3 regions of the Embleya sp. NBC_00888 genome follow, and region 1 is predicted to be linked to each of the others. Evidence: riboswitches for the same ligand, from Rfam matches in the RefSeq annotation. Region 1 holds a riboswitch; each other region holds the start of a gene.
The links. A riboswitch is a leader RNA that binds a small molecule or an ion and turns the genes downstream of it on or off. The one in region 1 is predicted to bind thiamine pyrophosphate.

Region 1 (5,984 bases):
TCGTCATCGCCCCGATCTACATCGGCATGTGCATGCTCCTCTCCGGCCTTGCCCGCTACCTGGAAAGCAGCGGACGCCGCCGCCACAAGGGCGCCTGACGCCACGTCGGCCGATCGATGCTTCGGCCCGCCCGCGGCCGGCGAACGAGACCGGCCCTATTTCGGGTTCCCGGCTTCGGGGAGGGCCGTGGGCATTACCAATGTGGTGAAGCTGCCCTGGTCGGCGGAGCGGATCAGGATCGGTAGGTCGGGGGCGGCGATGTCGAGGAGGACGTCCGGGCCGACGCCGGCGTCCAGGGCGGGTACGAGTGTGCCCGGGTCGAACGCGAGTCGGGTCGCGGGGCCGGCACAGATCGCGGGCAGGGCGCCGGCGCCGACTCGGATCCCGTCGAGGGTCGTGGTCAACACTCGGACCGGGCTCCGGCTGAGGCTCGGGTCTCGGCCTTGGCCCTCTTCCCGGCCTCGGTCCTGGTCCTCGCCCCGGTCGTGGTCCTCGCCTTCGCCCCGACCCCGACCCCGACCCAGGCCCCGGCCCTCGCCGAGCAGCGCTTCGCGCAAGGCCGCGCGGTCCACCACGACGCGGGTCTGCGGCGCGGCCAATGCGGCGAGCATGTCGCGGTAGGCCGGGTAGGTGTCGGCGGACGTCGCCGGCTCGTGGACCTCGTCGCCGGCGCGCAGGCGGAAGCCGTCGGCGTCGAGTTCGAGGTCGATCTCGCGGTGTCGGGTCGCCCAGGGGCCGAGTGTGATCAGGTCACCCACCCGGACCAGCGCCTGTCCCGGCCCGCCCTCGATCCGACCCGGGCGCAGCGTACGAACGGACAGCCGGTAGCGATCCGTCGCCACCAGGCGCACCTCCCCGTCGGCCACCTCGACCAGCACACACCCGAGCACCGCCGGCTCCCCCGTGCCCGCCGCCGGCACCACCTGGCGCACCGCGCTCGCCCATTCGGCGCCGCCGATGCTCACCCGCGTACCGGCCGTGGTCAGCGAGCGCAGCACGCCCTCGACCACGACCCGCGCGGTGTCGGCGCGTTCGCGCATGCGGTCCAGGTGGGTGCGCAGCAACGCCTCGGCGTGCTCCGGCGGACCGTCGAGTACGGCGACCGCCTCCGGCAGCGGCACCTCCGCCTCGCGCAAGGCCCGCAGCCGCAGTGCTCGCGCCTCCTGCTCCGGCGCGTAGGAGCGGTAGCCCGTCCCCGGGTCCACCGACGCGGGCCGCAACACGCCGCAGTCGTCGTAGTAGCGCAACGCGCTCGGGCTCAGCCCGACCCGCCGCGCGAACGCGCCGATGCCCACCAGTGCGTCCCGTACCTCGTCGTTCGTGTCGTCGTCCATGGCGGCGAGTCTGCGGCTTCGACCTGCTCGAAGGTCAACTGCGGTCGGCCGGCGCGGGTGATCGACGCGAGTGTGGGTAGCCGAAACAGGCCGATGAAGGCGGCTGCGGATGAGGCCGACATGGCATCGAGTGGCGAGTATTACAAGTGAGGTGGACGACCATGCCACGCGGATCCAGCCCCAAGCGCGAACGTCAGTACGAGCACATCAAGGAGAGCGCCAAGCAGCGCGGCACCGGTGAGAAGCGGGCCGAGGAGATCGCCGCCCGCACGGTCAACAAGGAGCGCGCCCGCTCGGGCGAGGCCAAGACCGCGAGTCGCTCGTCGCTGCACGACATGTCCTCGGCGAAGCGGGGCGGCAAGAACTCGCACAAGGGTTCGCAGGCACCCACGTACGACCAGCTCTACGCGGACGCCAAGCGCCGCAACATCAAGGGCCGCTCGTCGATGAACAAGGCGCAGTTGGCCAAGGCCCTGGGCAGCTAGGCGACCCGGTCGGGGCGGGGCTGGTCGGCTCGGGGCGGCGTGGGTCGGGGCGCCTGCGTTCCGCTCCGGGACACCGGGGCCGCCCGGGTGGTGGATCGCGGCCGCGTCGGGAGGAGGCACCCACCGACGCGGCCGGCCCACCTCAACGCGCCGCGACCGCCCGCCGCCGGTCCCACGCGACCGCGAGGTACGCGGTCACGCCCGCGAGCGCGAACGAGAACAGTGAGGCCGAGGTCCACGTCTGCGCGTGGACGTGCAGCGCGTCCTGGAGCCGGCCCCAGAACTTCGCCCACCACTCGACCGAACCCGGGTTGATCATCTGGTACATGCAGAACCCCAGCACCCACGGCACGACCATCACCCAGCGGGCCGGCGCGCGGTCCCCCAGGTCCCAGCCGGCCCGACCGCGTCCGGCGAACAGGTCCACCGCGAGCACACCGAGCAACGGGATGAAGATCGAGCCGATCAGCGACAGGAAGCTCGCGTAGGTGTCGAAGTCGTTCACCATCAGCGCGAACGCGGTGACCAGCGCGCCCACACCCAGGCACAACACCCGGCGGTCCACGCGCGGCGCGAGGTTCTGGATCGACATCGCGGTGCTGTAGACGTTGGCGAAGCTCTGGTCCACCTCGCGCACGACCAGCACGGCGAAGAACACCCACCCGGCGGTGACGCCCAGGAACGAGTCGAAGATCTTGTCCGCGTCGCCGCCGACCTGGGCCAGCGCGACCAGGCCGAGCAGGTAGCACCAGATGCTGGTGATCGAGAATCCGCTGAACGCCGCCCAGAACGCGGGCTTGGTACCGCGCGAGTGGCGGGTGTAGTCGGACGCGAGCGGAACCCAGGAGACCGCGACCGCGAGCGCCGCGTCCATCGCCGGGAAGAACCCGGACCACGAACCCTCGGTCATCGGCGGCAGGCCCTCGCGCCACAACTGGATGGAGAAGTAGAGCATCGCGATGCCCACCGCGATCGTCACGTAGCGACGCAGGATCCGCAGCATGCCCAGCGGACGCAGCGTCATCGCCGTGGTGACCGCGCCGGCGGCGACGATGTACAGCCAGTGCGGGCCGTCACCGTCGGTCATCGCCTCGATGCCCATCGAGATCACCAGCAGCTCGAAGGTGCCCCAGCCGATGCACTGGACGATGTTGAACACCGTCGGCACGTAGGAGATCTTCGTGCCGAACAGACCACGCAACACGGTCATCGCGGGCGCGCCGCTGCGGGCACCGGGGATGCCGGCGACGGCGACCATGAGGGTGCCGATCAGCGTGCCGCCGACGGCCGCGACGATCGCGGCCACCATCGACAGTTGCGGATAGCCGGCCGGGGCGAGCACGAACAGCGCTCCGGAGAAGCCGAGCAGGCTCACTCCGAGGTTGGCCCAGAACGCCGCCTGGTCACGGAACCCGAGAGTACGTGGCGGCGCGGTGTCCAGGATCAGTGGTGCCTCGGTCCCGCCGTGCGGTGTCTCGGGGCGTGCGTCGTCGATGACCGGAGCCGACATGGCTCTACCTGCTCTCCCTACGCCGGCATTACCCGGACAGGTTCAAGCGGTCGGTGGCCCCGGATGCGCCGGCGCTACGCCGACACCCCATGCCGCCCTCTCAGCCCGGTTGGTCCGAGCTCCCGCGATGGCGTGGCGTACAGTACGCGCCCCGCGGGTCGCTTGGGAAGGCGGGGTGAGCCAACACACGCTCGCGCCCGCCGCCTCGCGCGGGCGAACACACGCACACGCCGACCGCCTCGCGTGGGTGAACACATGCTCGCGCGGGCCATGCCGAGTGGGGTGAGCACATGCTCGCGCCGGCCTTCCCGAGTGGGTGAACCGTGGGCCGCGCCGACCTTCCCGAGGAGGTGAACCCTGGCCCGCGCCGGCCTTCCCGAGTGGGTGAGCACATGCGCTCGCGTCAGCCTTCCCGAAGGGGTGAAACCTGGGCCGCGACCGCGATCGAGAGTGGTAGCACGCAACCTCACGCCCGCCATCCCGAGTGGGTGAGCACATGCTCGCGCCCAGCCATCCCGAGGGGGCGTACACAGACGCGCCCACCATCCCGAGTGGGTGAACCGTGGCCCGCGCCTGGGCATCCCGAATGAGTACACGCACCCTCCCGGCCCACCATCCCGAGCCAATGAACACAGGCGCGCGCCATCTGGATCGGGTGAGCACAGGCGCGCGCCCACCATCCCGAGTGGGTGAACACACCCATCGCGCCCACCACCCCCGGTGGTGAACGCAGTTGCCGACGCGCCCGCCGCCCCGAGCGGGTGAACGCACTTCGCGGCTCACCACCCCGAGTCGATGAACACACGCCCGCCGCCACCCGGAGTGGGTGACCGCACGCCCACGCGCTCACCATCCCGAGTGGGTGAAGCCCGCCCAGGCGGTCAGGTCGTCCGGGGCGATCGCGCGCGCCCTGGCGGCCAGTTCGGCCGGCATCGCGGCCGGGATGCCGCGTTTGGGGTCGCGCAGCCACAACTGGGCGGTGCGTACGGCCTGAGCCGGCGGCAGGTCGCGGCGGTCGAGGTAGTGGCGGGCCATGTACAGCGCCAGCGCCGTGATCGTCTCGTCCACCGGCCACAGCGTGGACACCACCGTGTTGCTGCCGGCCGTCAGGTACTCGGCGGCTCGTCGCCAGTTCTCGTCGTGACCACCCGCCGGCACAAAGGCGATCGGATCGCCGGCGGCGCGGCCGACCTCGACCCGGTACCGCCGGTCGAGGTCGCCCGCCGACCGCGCGGCGACGTCGCACAACAACCGCGGCGCGCCGATGTACGAGATGCGCGTGCCCTGCAGCGCGTGCCGGCGGCGGCCGTCGACGACCGTCCAGGCCGCGTGCCAGGGCACCATGCCGAACGGTCCGGCGGGCAGCAGCACCAGGGAAGGCGCGTGGCCGAACGAGTCGGGCAGCGCGGTCAGTACCGGTTCCATCACCGCGGCCCAGGCCCATTCGCACAGCGCGTCGAGCAGGTCGGCCCAGTTCTCCCGATCGCCCCTGCCCAGGTCCAGTCCGTATTCGAGTTCGGGCAGGTCCAGCACCCGCGTCGCGCCGTCGGCGCCGGTGATCACCGCGGCTCCGGGGACGAGTTGTACCAGCGCGTCATTGCCGAGCCGAACCAGCGCGGCGGCGAGCTCGGCGGCCGACGGCGGGTCGAGGAGCGTACGCCACGGGGTGCCGCGCGGGTCGAGCCCGATCCGGGCCGAGGCCACCTGCGCGGCGGCCCGGAGCAGGTGGGCATCCGCCGGCGCGGCCCGATCCGCGCGCCGGAAGCAGAGCCGCGCCTGGTCCCAGGCCCGCCGGTCGCCGGCGGGTGCCGCGCTCGCGGCGTACGCGACGCCCGCCGCGTAGGCGAATTCCGGCCACCGGCCGTCGGCGCCGTCGAGCGTGCCGAGTGCCTCGGTCAGCAACTCGATCGCTTCGGCAAGCAACTCCCGCACAGTGTCCGGGCCACCCTCGGCCGACTCGGCCGCCAACGCCTCGGCGCAGCGTGCCCGACCGCGCTCACCCCGCTCCCGAGCCCGCCGCGTCTCCGCGTCGACATCCGCCACGCCCACCCCCCGCTAGCCCCCGCACGCCGGAACCACGGTACCGGGGCACGAACACGCCCCAACGAACGCGCCGTCACGACCGCGGCCGGATCCCATCGCCCAATCCCACCACTCCACCCCCAACCCGACCCACCACGCCGCCGTCCCGCCAACCCCCCGCCGCACCACACGGGCAGTCCCCCGACCCACCGCCCCACCACGCCATCGCCGGGACGCCACACCCACCCGACCCGCCGGCACACGCTCCACCACCCGACCGCTCCGCGGACCCATTGCCACGCCACCACCCAACCCCGGCCCAACCCGACGCCCGACCGCCGGGCGCCGCCCGGCGTACCGGTCCACCGGTCCACCGGTCCACCGGTCCACCGACACGCCTCCCCCGCCCCGCCCCTCGGGCACCCCGTCGCTTCGTCGGTGGAGCCTCCTCGTGCCGGAACCGTTGCTTCCGGGGGTGTGTCGAGCGGGAGCGCAAGTGAACCTTCCGGTTGCCGTAGCGGAGCGGTCCATGGCTCTTCCGTCTTGGTTTACCGGCGCGTAACTTACTCGTGAGTCACCCTCCGACGCCGTCCCTGGGCGTCGCTTCGCCACGCATTCCCGCTGGTCGGGCCA
Region 2 (5,984 bases), 4.4 Mb from region 1:
CTTGTCGTCCTCGCCCGCGCCGCGGAAGACGAGTTCCTCGCCCGCGCCGTGCCGGCCGACGTACTGGACCATCCGACCGAACTGGTCGGACCAGAAGTACGGGACCGGGTCGTACGCCTGGTCGCCGCCGAGCAGGTTGGCGACCAGCACGCGCGGTGCCTGGAGCGCGTTGTCCCAGTGCTCGACGTTCATCCGGGTGCCGTAGCGGGCGGACGGGAAGTCCACGCAGTCGCCGACCGCGTACACCCCGGGCACCGAGGTGACCAGGTGGTCGTCCACCTCGACGAAACCGCGGTCGTTGACGGCCACGCCGGAGTCGGCCAGCCACTCGGTGGCCGGGCGCACCCCGATGCCGACCACGATCGCGTCCGCGCGCAGCCGGCGGCCGTCGGTCAGGTGTACCGCGCCCGGCTCCAGGCGATCCACCCGCGCGCCGAGCAGCAGTTCCACGCCGGCCTCGGCGTACCACGGCACGAAGCGTTCGCCGATGGCGTCGGGGAAGGGGCCGGCGAGCGGGGCGTGCAGGGCCTCGACCACGGTGGTCGGGCAACCGGCGGCGGCCGCGGCGGTGGCCACCTCGGCGCCGATCCAGCCCGCGCCGACGATCACCACGTGCGCGCCGGGCACCAGCGCGGCGCGCAGCGCGCGGGCGTCGTCGATGGTGCGCAGCACGTGCACGCCGGGCACCTCGGCCGCGCCGGGCAGGTTGAGCACGCGCGAGCCGGTCGCGATCACCAGGCGGTCGAAGGTGACCGGTCCCGCGTCGGTGTCCACCGCGCCCGGACGCAGTCCCGTCGCGGTCCGGCCGAACAGCACCTCGGTCTCCAGCGCGGCCCAGTCCGCCTCGAAGGACGTGTCGTCGGTCTTGCCCGCGAGCACCTCCTTCGACAGCGGCGGCCGGTCGTACGGCGCGTGCGCCTCGGCGCCGAGCAGGGTGACGCGCCCGGCGTACCCCTGGTCCCGCAGCGCCACCACGGTTTGCAGGCCGGCCATGCCGGCACCCACGACGAGCACGTTGTCCATGCGGGGCACCCTACGACGCGATCCGGCGCGACCGGCGGGCAGGGTCTTGACTCAGTCAAGGACATCTCGGACGCACTCGGGCACCCCGGGGCACGCGAAACCGGTGTCGTAGTGTGGAGAGGTCACGGGAGCCCGGTGAGACCGGGCTGAGAGGGGGGCTGCGAGCCCCCGACCGTCCGAACCTGATCCGGGTCATACCGGCGAAGGGAGTTCCCCTCACCATGTCCACCATCCCCACCACCGATGTCGTGGTGGTCGGCGCGGGCGTCGCCGGGCTGTCCGTCGCGTGGCGCGCGCGCACCCGGTACGGGCTGGCCGTCACCGTGGTCGACCCGACCCCCGGCGCGGGCGCCTCGCACGCCGCGGCCGGCATGCTCACCCCCGTCTCCGAACTCCAGTACGGCGAGGAGAGCCTGCTCCGGCTGAGCATCGAATCGGCCCGGCGCTACCCCGAGTTCGCGGCCGAGCTGGCCGAGGCCGCGGGCCTGCCCTCGGGCTATCGCGCGTGCGGCACGATCGCGGTCGCGCTGGACGCGGACGACCGGGCCGTACTCAAGGACCTGCACGCCCACCAGCAGCGCCTGGGCCTGCACTCGTCCTGGCTGACCAGCCGCGAGTGCCGCCGGCTGGAACCGATGTTGTCCCCGGCGATCACCGGCGGCCTGCACGTCGAGGACGACCACCAGATCGACAACCGCCTGCTGGTCGCGGCGCTGCTCGCGGCCTGCGCGCGGGCCGGTGTCGGCTTCGTCCGCGAGCGCGTCGAGCGCGTCCTGGTCGCCGACGAGCGCGCGTACGGCGTGCGGTTGCCCGACGGGCGCGACCTGATCGCGGATCAGGTGCTGCTCGCGGCGGGCGCCCGCTCGGCGCTGATCCCCGGTCTGCCGCCGGAGGCGGTCCCGCCGGTGCGCCCGGTCAAGGGCGAGATCCTGCGCCTGAGGGTGCCGCCGGCCCTGCTGCCGCTGCTGTCCCGCAACGTCCGGGGCGTGGTCAAGGGCGGCAGCATGTACCTGGTGCCGCGCGCGGACGGCGAACTGGTGATCGGCGCGACCGAGCACGAACTCGGGCACGACACCGAGGTCACCGCCGGCGGCGTGTACGAACTCCTGCGCGACGCGCACGAACTCGTCCCCGGCATCACCGAACTGCCTTTGGTGGAGACGCTCGCCGGGCTGCGCCCCGGCAGCCCGGACAACGCGCCGATCCTGGGCCGCTCCGCGCTGGCCGGCCTGGTGGTGGCCACCGGCCACTACCGGCACGGCATCCTGCTCACCCCGATCACCGCCGACACCGTGGCCGAGGCGCTCGCGCACGGCACCACCCCCGAACTCATCGAGCCCTTCGGGCCCGACCGCTTCGCGAGCGCCGCCCGAGAGGTGATGGCATGAACGACATCGAGGTCTCCGTCAACGGCGACCGGCGCCGCGTCGCGGACGGCACCACCGTCGCCGACCTCGTGGCCACGCTGACCACCGCCGCCAAGGGCGTCGCGGTCGCGGTGGACGAGTCGGTGGTGCCGCGCGGCGCGTGGGCCGAGACCGTGCTCGACGCGGGCAGCCGCGTCGAGGTGCTGACCGCCGTCCAGGGAGGATGACCGGCATGGCCGACGACAAGCTGGTGATCGGCGGCGAGTCCTTCACGTCGCGGCTGATCACCGGGACCGGCGGCGCGCCGAGCCTGGAGATCCTGGAGCAGGCGCTGATCGCGTCGGGCACCGAGATCACCACGGTGGCGATGCGCCGCGTGGATCCGGGGACCGCGGGCTCGGTGCTGGGCGTGCTGCGCCGGTTGGGCATCCGGGTGTTGCCCAACACCGCGGGGTGCTTCACCTCGGGCGAGGCGGTGCTGACCGCGCGGTTGGCCCGGGAAGCGCTGGAGACCGATTGGGTCAAGCTGGAAGTGGTCGCCGACGAGCGCACGTTGCTGCCGGACGGGGTGGAACTCGTGGACGCCGCCGAACGGTTGGTCGACGACGGCTTCCGGGTGCTGGCATACACCAACGACGACCCGGTGCTCGCGCGCCGGCTCGAGCAGGTGGGCTGCGTGGCGGTGATGCCGCTCGGGTCGCCGATCGGTTCGGGGCTGGGCATCCGCAACCCGCACAACATCCGGCTGATCACCGAGCAGGCCAAGGTCCCGGTGGTGCTGGACGCGGGCCTGGGCACCGCCTCCGACGCGGCGCTCGCGATGGAGCTGGGCTGCGACGCGGTGATGCTCGCGACGGCGGTCACCCGGGCGCAGTCGCCGCGGTTGATGGCCGAGGCGATGCGGCACGCGGTGGACGGCGGCCGGCTCGCCTACCGCGCCGGGCGGATCCCGATGCGGCACCACGCGCACGCGTCGTCACCGATGGCCGGCATGCTGGAGACGAGCCCCGAGCACCCCGCCTTCTGATCCGGCCGCACGATCGGTGCGGCCTTCCTCGGACGGGGAACCATGGGGAAGACCGTCGGCGTCCACAAGGCAGTGGACCCTACACTCCTGAACATGGACACGACCTTGAATGATCCGCTCGTCGGGCGGCTGCTCGACGGTCGATACCGGGTCGATGCCCGAGTTGCCGCGGGTGGCATGGCCACGGTGTATCGGGCTCTCGACACCCGTCTCGACCGCACCGTCGCCCTCAAGGTGATGCACGCCGGGCTGGCCCAGGACCCGGAGTTCACCCGCCGGTTCATCCTGGAGGCGAAGGCCGCGGCGCGGTTGTCGCACCCCAACGTGGTCAACGTCTTCGACCAGGGCACCGACGGCGCCTTCGCGTACCTGGCGATGGAGTACGTCGAGGGCCGCACGCTGCGCGAATTGCTCCAGGACCTGGGCAACATGACGCCGCGCGAGGCGTTCGGCGTGCTGGAGCCGATGCTGGCGGCGCTGTCCGCGGCGCACCGGGCGGGCTTCGTGCACCGCGACGTCAAGCCGGAGAACGTGCTGATCTCCGACGACGGCGGGATCAAGCTCGGCGACTTCGGGCTGGCCCGGGCGACCAGCACCACCGCCACCGCCGCGACCGGCAAGGTCCTGGTCGGCACGGTCGCCTACCTCGCGCCGGAGCAGGTCGAGCGAGGCGAGTCCAGCCCGCGCTCGGACGTGTACGCGGCGGGCGTGGTGCTCTACGAGATGCTCACCGGCCGGCAGCCGCACCACGGCGCGACCGCGGTCGAGGTGATCTACAAGCACGTGCACGCGGACGTGCCGGCGCCCTCGCTCGCGGTGCCGGGCCTGTCGCACGCGCTGGACACGCTGGTACGCACCGCCACCGTGCGCGACCCGGAGCAGCGGCCGAACGACGCCGAGACGCTGCTGGGCCTGGTCCGCCGGACCCGGCACGCGATGCCGGACACGGAGCTGGACTTCGGCGCGGCACTGCGTCTGCCGCCGCCGCCCGAGCCGATCCACGACAACGCCACGAGCGTGTTCCGGGCGGGCGAGGTGATGTTGCCGCCGCACCTGGCACCGCTCGGACTGAGCGTGGACTCGATGGAGGACGAGCAGGCGCGCTACGGCGGCGGCGCGTACGACGAGCCCTATGCGGCGGAGCACCACGAGTACGCCCCGGCCGCCGAGGCGCCCCCGGATACTCCCGGCGGCGGCTATCCGCAGCAGCCCAAGCTGCCCGGTCGGCGCCGCCGGCGCGGGCCCTCGCGCGGGATGATCGTGCTCGCCGTGGTGCTGCTCGTCGCCGCCGCGATCGGCGGCGGTGCGTGGTGGTACGGCTCGGGTCGCTACTCCGACGTGCCGGGTGTGCTGAACATGACCCAGGCCGACGCCGAGCGCAAACTCGAGTCCGCGGGCCTGAAGGTCGAGTACGTCGGCGACGGGGAGTTCAGCGAGATCACCGCCAAGGGCTCGGTGTTGTCCACCGACCCCGCCCCGGGCAAGAACGTGCTCAGCGGCTCGAAGGTCAAGGTCAAGCTGTCCAAGGGCCCGGAGCGGCACGTGGTGCCCGCGCTGGTGAACCTGAAGCTCGAGGACGCCAAGAAGGCGCTCGCCGACGCGAGCCTGAAACCCGGCACCGAGACCAAGACCGCGAGCAGTAAGCCGCCCGGCACCGTGGTCGGCAGCCAACCGGCCGCCGGCGAGCCGCTCCAGCGGGACAGCGTGGTGGCCCTGGTGGTCAGCCGCGGCCCGGACACCGTGGTCCCGGACCTGACCGGGCTCAGCGTGGACGAGGCCAAGGCCAGGTTCCAGCCGGCGACCGGGGTGAGCGTCGAGGTGGATCCGACCCAGCAGTTCTCGGACACCGTGCCGGTCGGCCGGATCATGTCCTTCGCCCCGGGAACGAACGCGACCGTGCCTTTCGGCACCCGGATCACCGTGGTGTTGTCCAAGGGACCGGACCTGGTCCAGGTGCCGCCGGTGACCGGGATGAACCCGGACGACGCGGCCCGGGCGCTGCAGGCCGTCGGGCTGCGGGTGAACAACCGGATGATCCCGCTGATCCCGGCCAACGTCGGCAAGCAGGATCCGGCGGCGGGTTCGATGGTCAAGCGCAACAGCGAGGTCTTCATCTCGAACTTCTAGGGCGTGTCTTCGGTCCCCCGTCGCGGAGCTCGGCGGGGGACCGAGCACACACCCTGGCCCGGCACCACGAAGGCCCCGCTCCCTCGACACGTGGTCGGGGAGCGGGGCCTTCGGTCGTTCGCCCGCGGGCACGGCTCAGGTCAGCGCCGGGCCCTCGCCGCTCTCCTCCTGGTAGGAGTAGCGCTGCTCCCGCCACGGGTCACCGATGTTGTGGTAGCCCCGCTCCTCCCAGAAGCCGCGCTTGTCGGCCACCATGTACTCGATCCCGCGCACCCACTTGGGGCCCTTCCAGGCGTACAGGTGCGGCACGATCAGCCGGACCGGGAACCCGTGCTCGGCGGTGAGCGGCTCGCCGTTGTGATGGGTGGCCAGGATGGTCTGGTCGTTGGCGAAGTCGAACATGCGCAGGTTCGAGCTGAAGCCGTACTCCGCCCACACCA
Region 3 (5,984 bases), 2.6 Mb from region 1:
TCGCGGACCGCCTCCCTGGAGGACGTGTTCCTCGATCTGACCGAGGGCGGGACGCAGGCTCCGATGAAGGGCCCAAGCGCATGAGCCGGCTGTTGCGAGGCGAGTTGCTCAAGACCCTCACCACCCGCTCGATCCACGGTTTCGTGGCCGGCGGCGTCGCGTTCACCGTGCTCAACGTCGTGATCGTCGCCGTGGCGTCGGGCCGGCTGGACGAGGTGGCCGAGAAGGAGGAGGCGCTGTCCGGGCTGCCGGTCCTGTTGATGTTGTGGGGACTCGTCGGCGTGGCCGGCGAGTACCGCCACCGCACCGCCGCACCCGCGGCGCTGGTGGCCCGGCGCGACCGCGGCTTGGTCCTGCTCGCCCGGATCGGCGCCTACGCGGTGACCGGTCTGCTGATCGGGGCACTGCTGGTCGCCGTGTCCGTCGGGCTCGCCCTGCCGCTGCTCGCCGACCATCCGGGAGCCGACCTCGCCCCGGGGGAGGTCGCCTCGGTCGCGGCGGGCAACCTGGCCGCCTTCGTGCTGTCTGCGATCATGGGTGCCGCCATCGGGGCGATGGTGCGCAGCCCGGTCGTGGGGGTGGTCGTGGTGTTGCCGGTGAACTTCGCGGTGCTTCCGCTGGTCGCCGGTGTCGCCGAGTCCGCCGCCAACTACACGCCGTTCGGGGCGGCCGGTGTGCTGGCGCGGTCGACGCACCACACGACGCTGTCGGCCGGTGCCGCCGCGGTGGTCCTCGGCGCCTGGGCGGTCGCGCTGGTGATCGCGGCCGTCGCCGGCGAGCGTCGGCGTGACCTGGCGTGAACCCGGTTCTCCGGTACGTACGAGCGGCGCGCCGGTGGGTCCGAGCGCGCCGCTCGGCCGTGTTCGACGCCGTCGTCGCGGTGGTGACCACGAGCGTCGAGATCGGTGTGACCTTCGAGGACTCGACACCCGTCCCGACGCTGCCCCTCGCACTCGTCGTCCTCACCGGTGCGCTCCTGCTCGCCCGCCGGCGCGCGACCCTCACCGTGCTGGTGCTCGTCTGCTCGATCGAGGCGCTGCTCGCGGCCACCGGCGCCTACCCCGGCGGGGCGCCGACGTTGGTGGCCCTCTACACCGTCGCCGAACTGCGGAATCGGCGTGTGGCGGTGGCCGCCCTCGCGCCGACGGCGCTGGTCCTGATGTCGGCGAGCATCGTCTCGATCCCCGTCTCCGTCGTCGCGTGGGGACTGGGCACCTACGCACAGACCCGACGGCGCTACACCGAGGCCCTGGAGGAGCGCACGGCCCACCTCGAGCGCGAGCGCGAGCAGCTCTCGGTGATCGCGGCGCAGCGCGAGCGCGCGGCGATCGCCCGCGAACTGCACGACATCATCGCCCATTCGGTCACCGTGACCCTGGTGGGCGTACGCGGTGCGCGCGACGTACTGCGCACCGCGCCGGACGTGGCCGACGACACCCTGGGGCGGGTCGAGAGCAACGCCGAGCAGAGCCTGGTCGAGTTGCGCCGGATGTTGCTGCTGCTGCGCGAGCCGGACCAGGGTGTGCGGATGCGTCCGCAGCCCTCGCTGGCCCAACTGCCCGCGCTCGTCGCCTCGTACGGCGAGGCGGGGCTGCCCGCGCGCCTGGAGGTCACCGGCACGTCCCGACCGCTGGCCGGCGGCGTCGAGTTGTCGGTCTACCGCATCGTCGAGGAGGCACTGACCAACGTGCTCAAGCACGCCCGACCCACACACGTCGCGGTGACCCTCGACTTCGACCGCACCCATCTGCGGGTCGCGGTCGTCAACGACGGCGAGCGGGTGTCCGAACCCTCGACCGGCGGCCACGGCATCGTCGGCATGCGCGAGCGCATCGGCGTCCTCGGCGGCGAACTGGAGGCCCGGCCCGGCGCGGACGGCGGGTTCGAGGTCGCGGCCCGACTGCCGCTGGGGGATCCCGCATGAGCATCCGCCTGCTCATCGTCGACGACCAGGAGCTGATCAGGACCGGCCTTCGCCTGTTCCTGCAGACGCAGGACGACCTCGTCGTGGTCGGCGAGGCCGAGGACGGCGACGAGGCGATCGAACTGGCGGGCGCCCTACGTCCGGACGTGGTGCTCATGGACATCCGGATGCCGCGGATGGACGGCGTCGAGGCCACCGCCCGCCTGCACGCCGCCGGCATCTCGCCGCCGCCACGCGTGCTGATCCTGACCACGTTCGACCTGGACGAGTACGTCTTCGGCGCGTTGCGCGCCGGCGCCGCGGGCTTCCTGCTCAAGGACGCCTCCCGTGCCCGCCTCGTGGAGGCCATCCACGTCGTCCACGACGGGGAGGCGTTGCTCTCGCCCTCGATCACCCGCCGCCTGATCGAGAACTTCGCCACCCGCACCGAACCGCTCCGCTCCTCGCCCGCGCTCCTGGCGGGCCTGACCCCGCGCGAACGAGAAGCCCTGTTCCTGGTCGCCCGCGGCCTGTCCAACAGCGAGATCGCCGCCCGTCTGGTGGTCACCGAGGCGACCGTGAAGAGCCATGTGGGCAGCATGTTCGCCAAACTGGGCCTGCGGGATCGCGCGCAGGCGGTCGTCTTCGCCTACGAGCACGGCGTCATCGTCGCCGGCGAGAGCGACCGGCCCGGACCGACCTGACGACGTCCCGGAAGCCGGCCCGCTCCCGGGACGTCGATCTCCCGAGAGGCCGTCCCCCGGGACGTCGTCGACGCGTGCGTCAGTCGGCCAACGGCAGATAGACGCGGTTGCCCGAGGCGGCGAACTCCCGCGACTTGGCCCGCATCCCGGCCTCGGCGTCCACCTCCGTCGCGACGGCGCCGTCGCCATGCTCCGCGCGGATGTCGTGCGAGATCCGCATCGAACAGAACTTCGGTCCGCACATCGAGCAGAAGTGGGCCGTCTTGGCCGGCTCCGCCGGGAGCGTCGCGTCGTGGTAGGCGCGCGCGGTGTCCGGATCCATCGCCAGGTCGAACTGGTCCTGCCAACGGAACTCGAAACGGGCGTCGGAGAGCGCGTCGTCCCAGGCCTGCGCACCCGGGTGCCCCTTGGCCAGGTCCGCCGCGTGCGCCGCGATCCGGTACGCGATCACGCCCGCCTTGACGTCGTCCCGGTCCGGCAGGCCCAGGTGCTCCTTCGGCGTCACGTAGCAGAGCATCGCGGTGCCCCACATGCCGATCATCGCCGCGCCGATCGCCGACGTGATGTGGTCGTAGCCGGGGGCGACGTCCGTGGTCAGCGGACCGAGTGTGTAGAACGGCGCCTCGTCGCAGATGCGTTGCTGGAGGTCGACGTTCTCCTTGATCTTGTGCATCGGCACATGGCCGGGGCCCTCGATCATCACCTGGACGTCCATCGAGCGGGAGATCCGGCCCAACTCGCCCAGCGTCTCCAACTCGGCGAACTGCGCCGCGTCGTTGGCGTCCGCGATGGAGCCCGGGCGCAGACCGTCGCCGAGCGAGTAGGTCACGTCGTACGCGCGCAGGATCTCGGTCAGCTCGGCGAAGTGCGTGTAGAGGAAGTTCTCCCGGTGGTGCGCCAGGCACCACGCGGCCATGATCGAGCCGCCGCGCGAGACGATCCCGGTCTTGCGACGGGCCGTCAGCGGCACGTAGCGCAGCAGCACGCCGGCATGCACCGTCATGTAGTCCACGCCCTGCTCGCACTGCTCGATCACGGTGTCGCGGTAGAGCTCCCAGGTGAGTTCCTCGGGCTTGCCGTTCACCTTCTCCAGCGCCTGGTACAGCGGCACCGTGCCGATCGGGACCGGCGAGTTGCGCACGATCCACTCGCGGGTGGTGTGGATGTCCTTGCCGGTGGACAGGTCCATCACCGTGTCCGCGCCCCACCGGATCGCCCACACCAGCTTGTCGGTCTCCTCCTCGATCGAGGAGGTCACCGCCGAGTTGCCGATGTTCGCGTTGACCTTGACCAGGAAGTTCTTGCCGATCACCATCGGCTCGATCTCCGGATGGTTGACGTTCGCGGGCAGCACCGCGCGACCGGCGGCGATCTCGTCCCGGACCAGCTCGGGCGTCAGGCCCTCGCGGATCGCCACGAACTCCATCTCCGGGGTGACCAGTCCGCGCCGCGCGTAGGCGAGTTGGGTCACCGCCTCGGCCCCGGACGCGCGCCTGGGTCGGGCCCCGGCGCCGGGCACCGCGAAACCGGCCGGGGTGAGCGCGCCGATCCGCCCGTCGTAGCGGACGGTGTCGCCGCGCTCCTCGATCCAGGCCTCCCGCAGCGCGGGCAGGCCGCGCCGCACGTCCACCTCGAAGGCGGGGTCGGTGTACGGGCCAGAGGTGTCGTACAGGCGAACCGTCTCGCCGTTGGTCAGATGCACCGTGCGTACCGGAACGCGCAGGTCCTCGCGCGATCCGGGGACGTAGCCGCGGTGGTGGGCGGGGGAAATCGGTCCGCTGGTGACCGTGCTCTCGGCGGCCGGGTCGGCAACCGGGACAGCGGGCAGCGAAGTGTCGTGCGAGGTCATGGAAAGGCTCCCTACGCCGGCATTACCCGGTCAGGTTCTGCGGTCGGCGCGGCCTCAGCGCCCTCTCAGCCCGGTGCCCCGAGCTCCCGTGTATCTCCGTGTGGTGCGCCCCCACCCTGGCACACCGCCGGTCGCACGACCAGCGTCGGGTTTCAGCCGAGCGGATCCCGCGGTTCGCGGCCGACCACCGCGGTACGCGCGAGCACGACCATCCCGACCGTGACGAGCAGCCCCACGACACCCTTGACGATGAGCATCAGGAAGGCCGAGAACAGCCAGATCAGCAACCAGCACAGCAGCACCAGCGCGAGCACCGGCACACCGATCCGCACCCACTGCGGCCATGTCTGCATCGTTCAACCCCCAGTCACGCGATCCCACGCGAGACGTGCTTCCGGGGACCACATTCCCCGGGAGGACACGTCGTATCCGGGCGGACCGGTTCCGACCGGGCCGATTCCGGCCGGCCGGGGCGCGTCGCGTCGCCCGGCCCGATCCGCTCAGACCGGCCAGCGCTCGCCGCGCCACGCGGCGTCCCAGAACATCCACTCGTAGCGGGCCGTGGTGGTGAAGTGTTCGATCATCCGAGCCCGCTCGGTCGCCGAGAGGTCCTCGCCGATCCGATCCACCAGATCGAGCACCGCGCGCACCGTCTGCTGGAACTCCTCGGCGCCGTAGGTGGCTATCCACCGCCCGTACAGCTCGTCGGGCGAGCCCTTGGCCAGCAGCGCGTCGCCCACGCGGGCGTAGATCCAGTAGCAGGGCAGCACCGCGGCCACACCTTCGGCGAACGAGCCGTTGTGCACCGTGGCGAGCAGGTAGCTGACGTACGCCCGGGTGCTGGGCAACACCGGCTCGGTCGCGGTCGCGTCCGCCACCGAGCTGCCGAAGTCGACCATGAAGCCCTCGTGCAACGAGCGCTCGGCGGCGATCGCACCGGCCGCGTCGCCGGCGAACTGCACGGTCGTCGCCTCGTCCGGCGCCTTGGCCGCGCACACCGCGAGCGCCTTGGCGTAGTCGCGCAGGTAGTGCGAGTCCTGCACGACGTAGTGCCGAAACGCCTCGCGCGGCAGCGTGCCGTCGGTCAGTCCGTGGATGAACGGGTGCTCGAGGATCGCCGCGTAGACGTCCTCGATCGCGGCCCAGAGCTCGTCGCGCAGCGCCATCAGGTCTACTCCCGATCGTCGGATCCCGGGATCCGAATCCCGGATCCCAAGATCAGATTGTCGTACACCGGTCCGGGCCCGCCCGTGAGTGCGCCCCTCGCGCGCGCCGCGCGCATCGCGCTCAGCCCTCCGGCGGCGAGAAGAACACCAACACGCGCAGCGGCTCGGTGATCCGGTGGAAGTGGTGCCGCACGCCGGCCGGGACGTACACGACGCTGCCGCGCGCGACGTCGGTGGACTCGTCGCCGACGGTCAGCGTGGCCCGACCGCTGATCACCACGTACGCCTCGTCCTGACCGTGCGGCTTCTGCGTATCGGTCTCGCCCGGTTCGAGGGCGTACAGGCCCATCGAGAAGTTCCGC

Region 2: it holds a riboswitch for thiamine pyrophosphate, as region 1 does, so the genes downstream of both, thiO (glycine oxidase ThiO) here and OG948_RS30245 (purine-cytosine permease family protein) in region 1, are expected to answer to the same signal.
Region 3: it holds a riboswitch for thiamine pyrophosphate, as region 1 does, so the genes downstream of both, thiC (phosphomethylpyrimidine synthase ThiC) here and OG948_RS30245 (purine-cytosine permease family protein) in region 1, are expected to answer to the same signal.

What each region holds. Positions count from the first base shown of each region.
Region 1 is NZ_CP108784.1:7,123,483-7,129,466, reverse strand. It holds gene OG948_RS30260 (amino acid ABC transporter permease) at 1-98, shown strand, start outside; gene OG948_RS30255 (MerR family transcriptional regulator) at 156-1,334, opposite strand; gene OG948_RS30250 (plasmid stabilization protein) at 1,496-1,819, shown strand; gene OG948_RS30245 (purine-cytosine permease family protein) at 1,962-3,329, opposite strand; TPP riboswitch at 3,325-3,465, opposite strand; gene OG948_RS30240 (CHAT domain-containing protein) at 4,176-5,372, opposite strand.
Region 2 is NZ_CP108784.1:2,724,049-2,730,032, forward strand. It holds gene OG948_RS10895 (NAD(P)/FAD-dependent oxidoreductase) at 1-1,023, opposite strand, end outside; TPP riboswitch at 1,138-1,249, shown strand; gene thiO (glycine oxidase ThiO) at 1,245-2,411, shown strand; gene thiS (sulfur carrier protein ThiS) at 2,408-2,617, shown strand; gene OG948_RS10910 (thiazole synthase) at 2,623-3,417, shown strand; gene pknB (Stk1 family PASTA domain-containing Ser/Thr kinase) at 3,511-5,544, shown strand; gene OG948_RS10920 (sulfite oxidase-like oxidoreductase) at 5,680-5,984, opposite strand, start outside.
Region 3 is NZ_CP108784.1:4,538,949-4,544,932, reverse strand. It holds gene OG948_RS19035 (ABC transporter ATP-binding protein) at 1-84, shown strand, start outside; gene OG948_RS19030 (ABC transporter permease) at 81-800, shown strand; gene OG948_RS19025 (sensor histidine kinase) at 860-1,924, shown strand; gene OG948_RS19020 (response regulator) at 1,921-2,607, shown strand; gene thiC (phosphomethylpyrimidine synthase ThiC) at 2,687-4,456, opposite strand; TPP riboswitch at 4,448-4,556, opposite strand; gene OG948_RS19010 (hypothetical protein) at 4,609-4,809, opposite strand; gene tenA (thiaminase II) at 4,957-5,622, opposite strand; gene OG948_RS19000 (cupin domain-containing protein) at 5,744-5,984, opposite strand, start outside.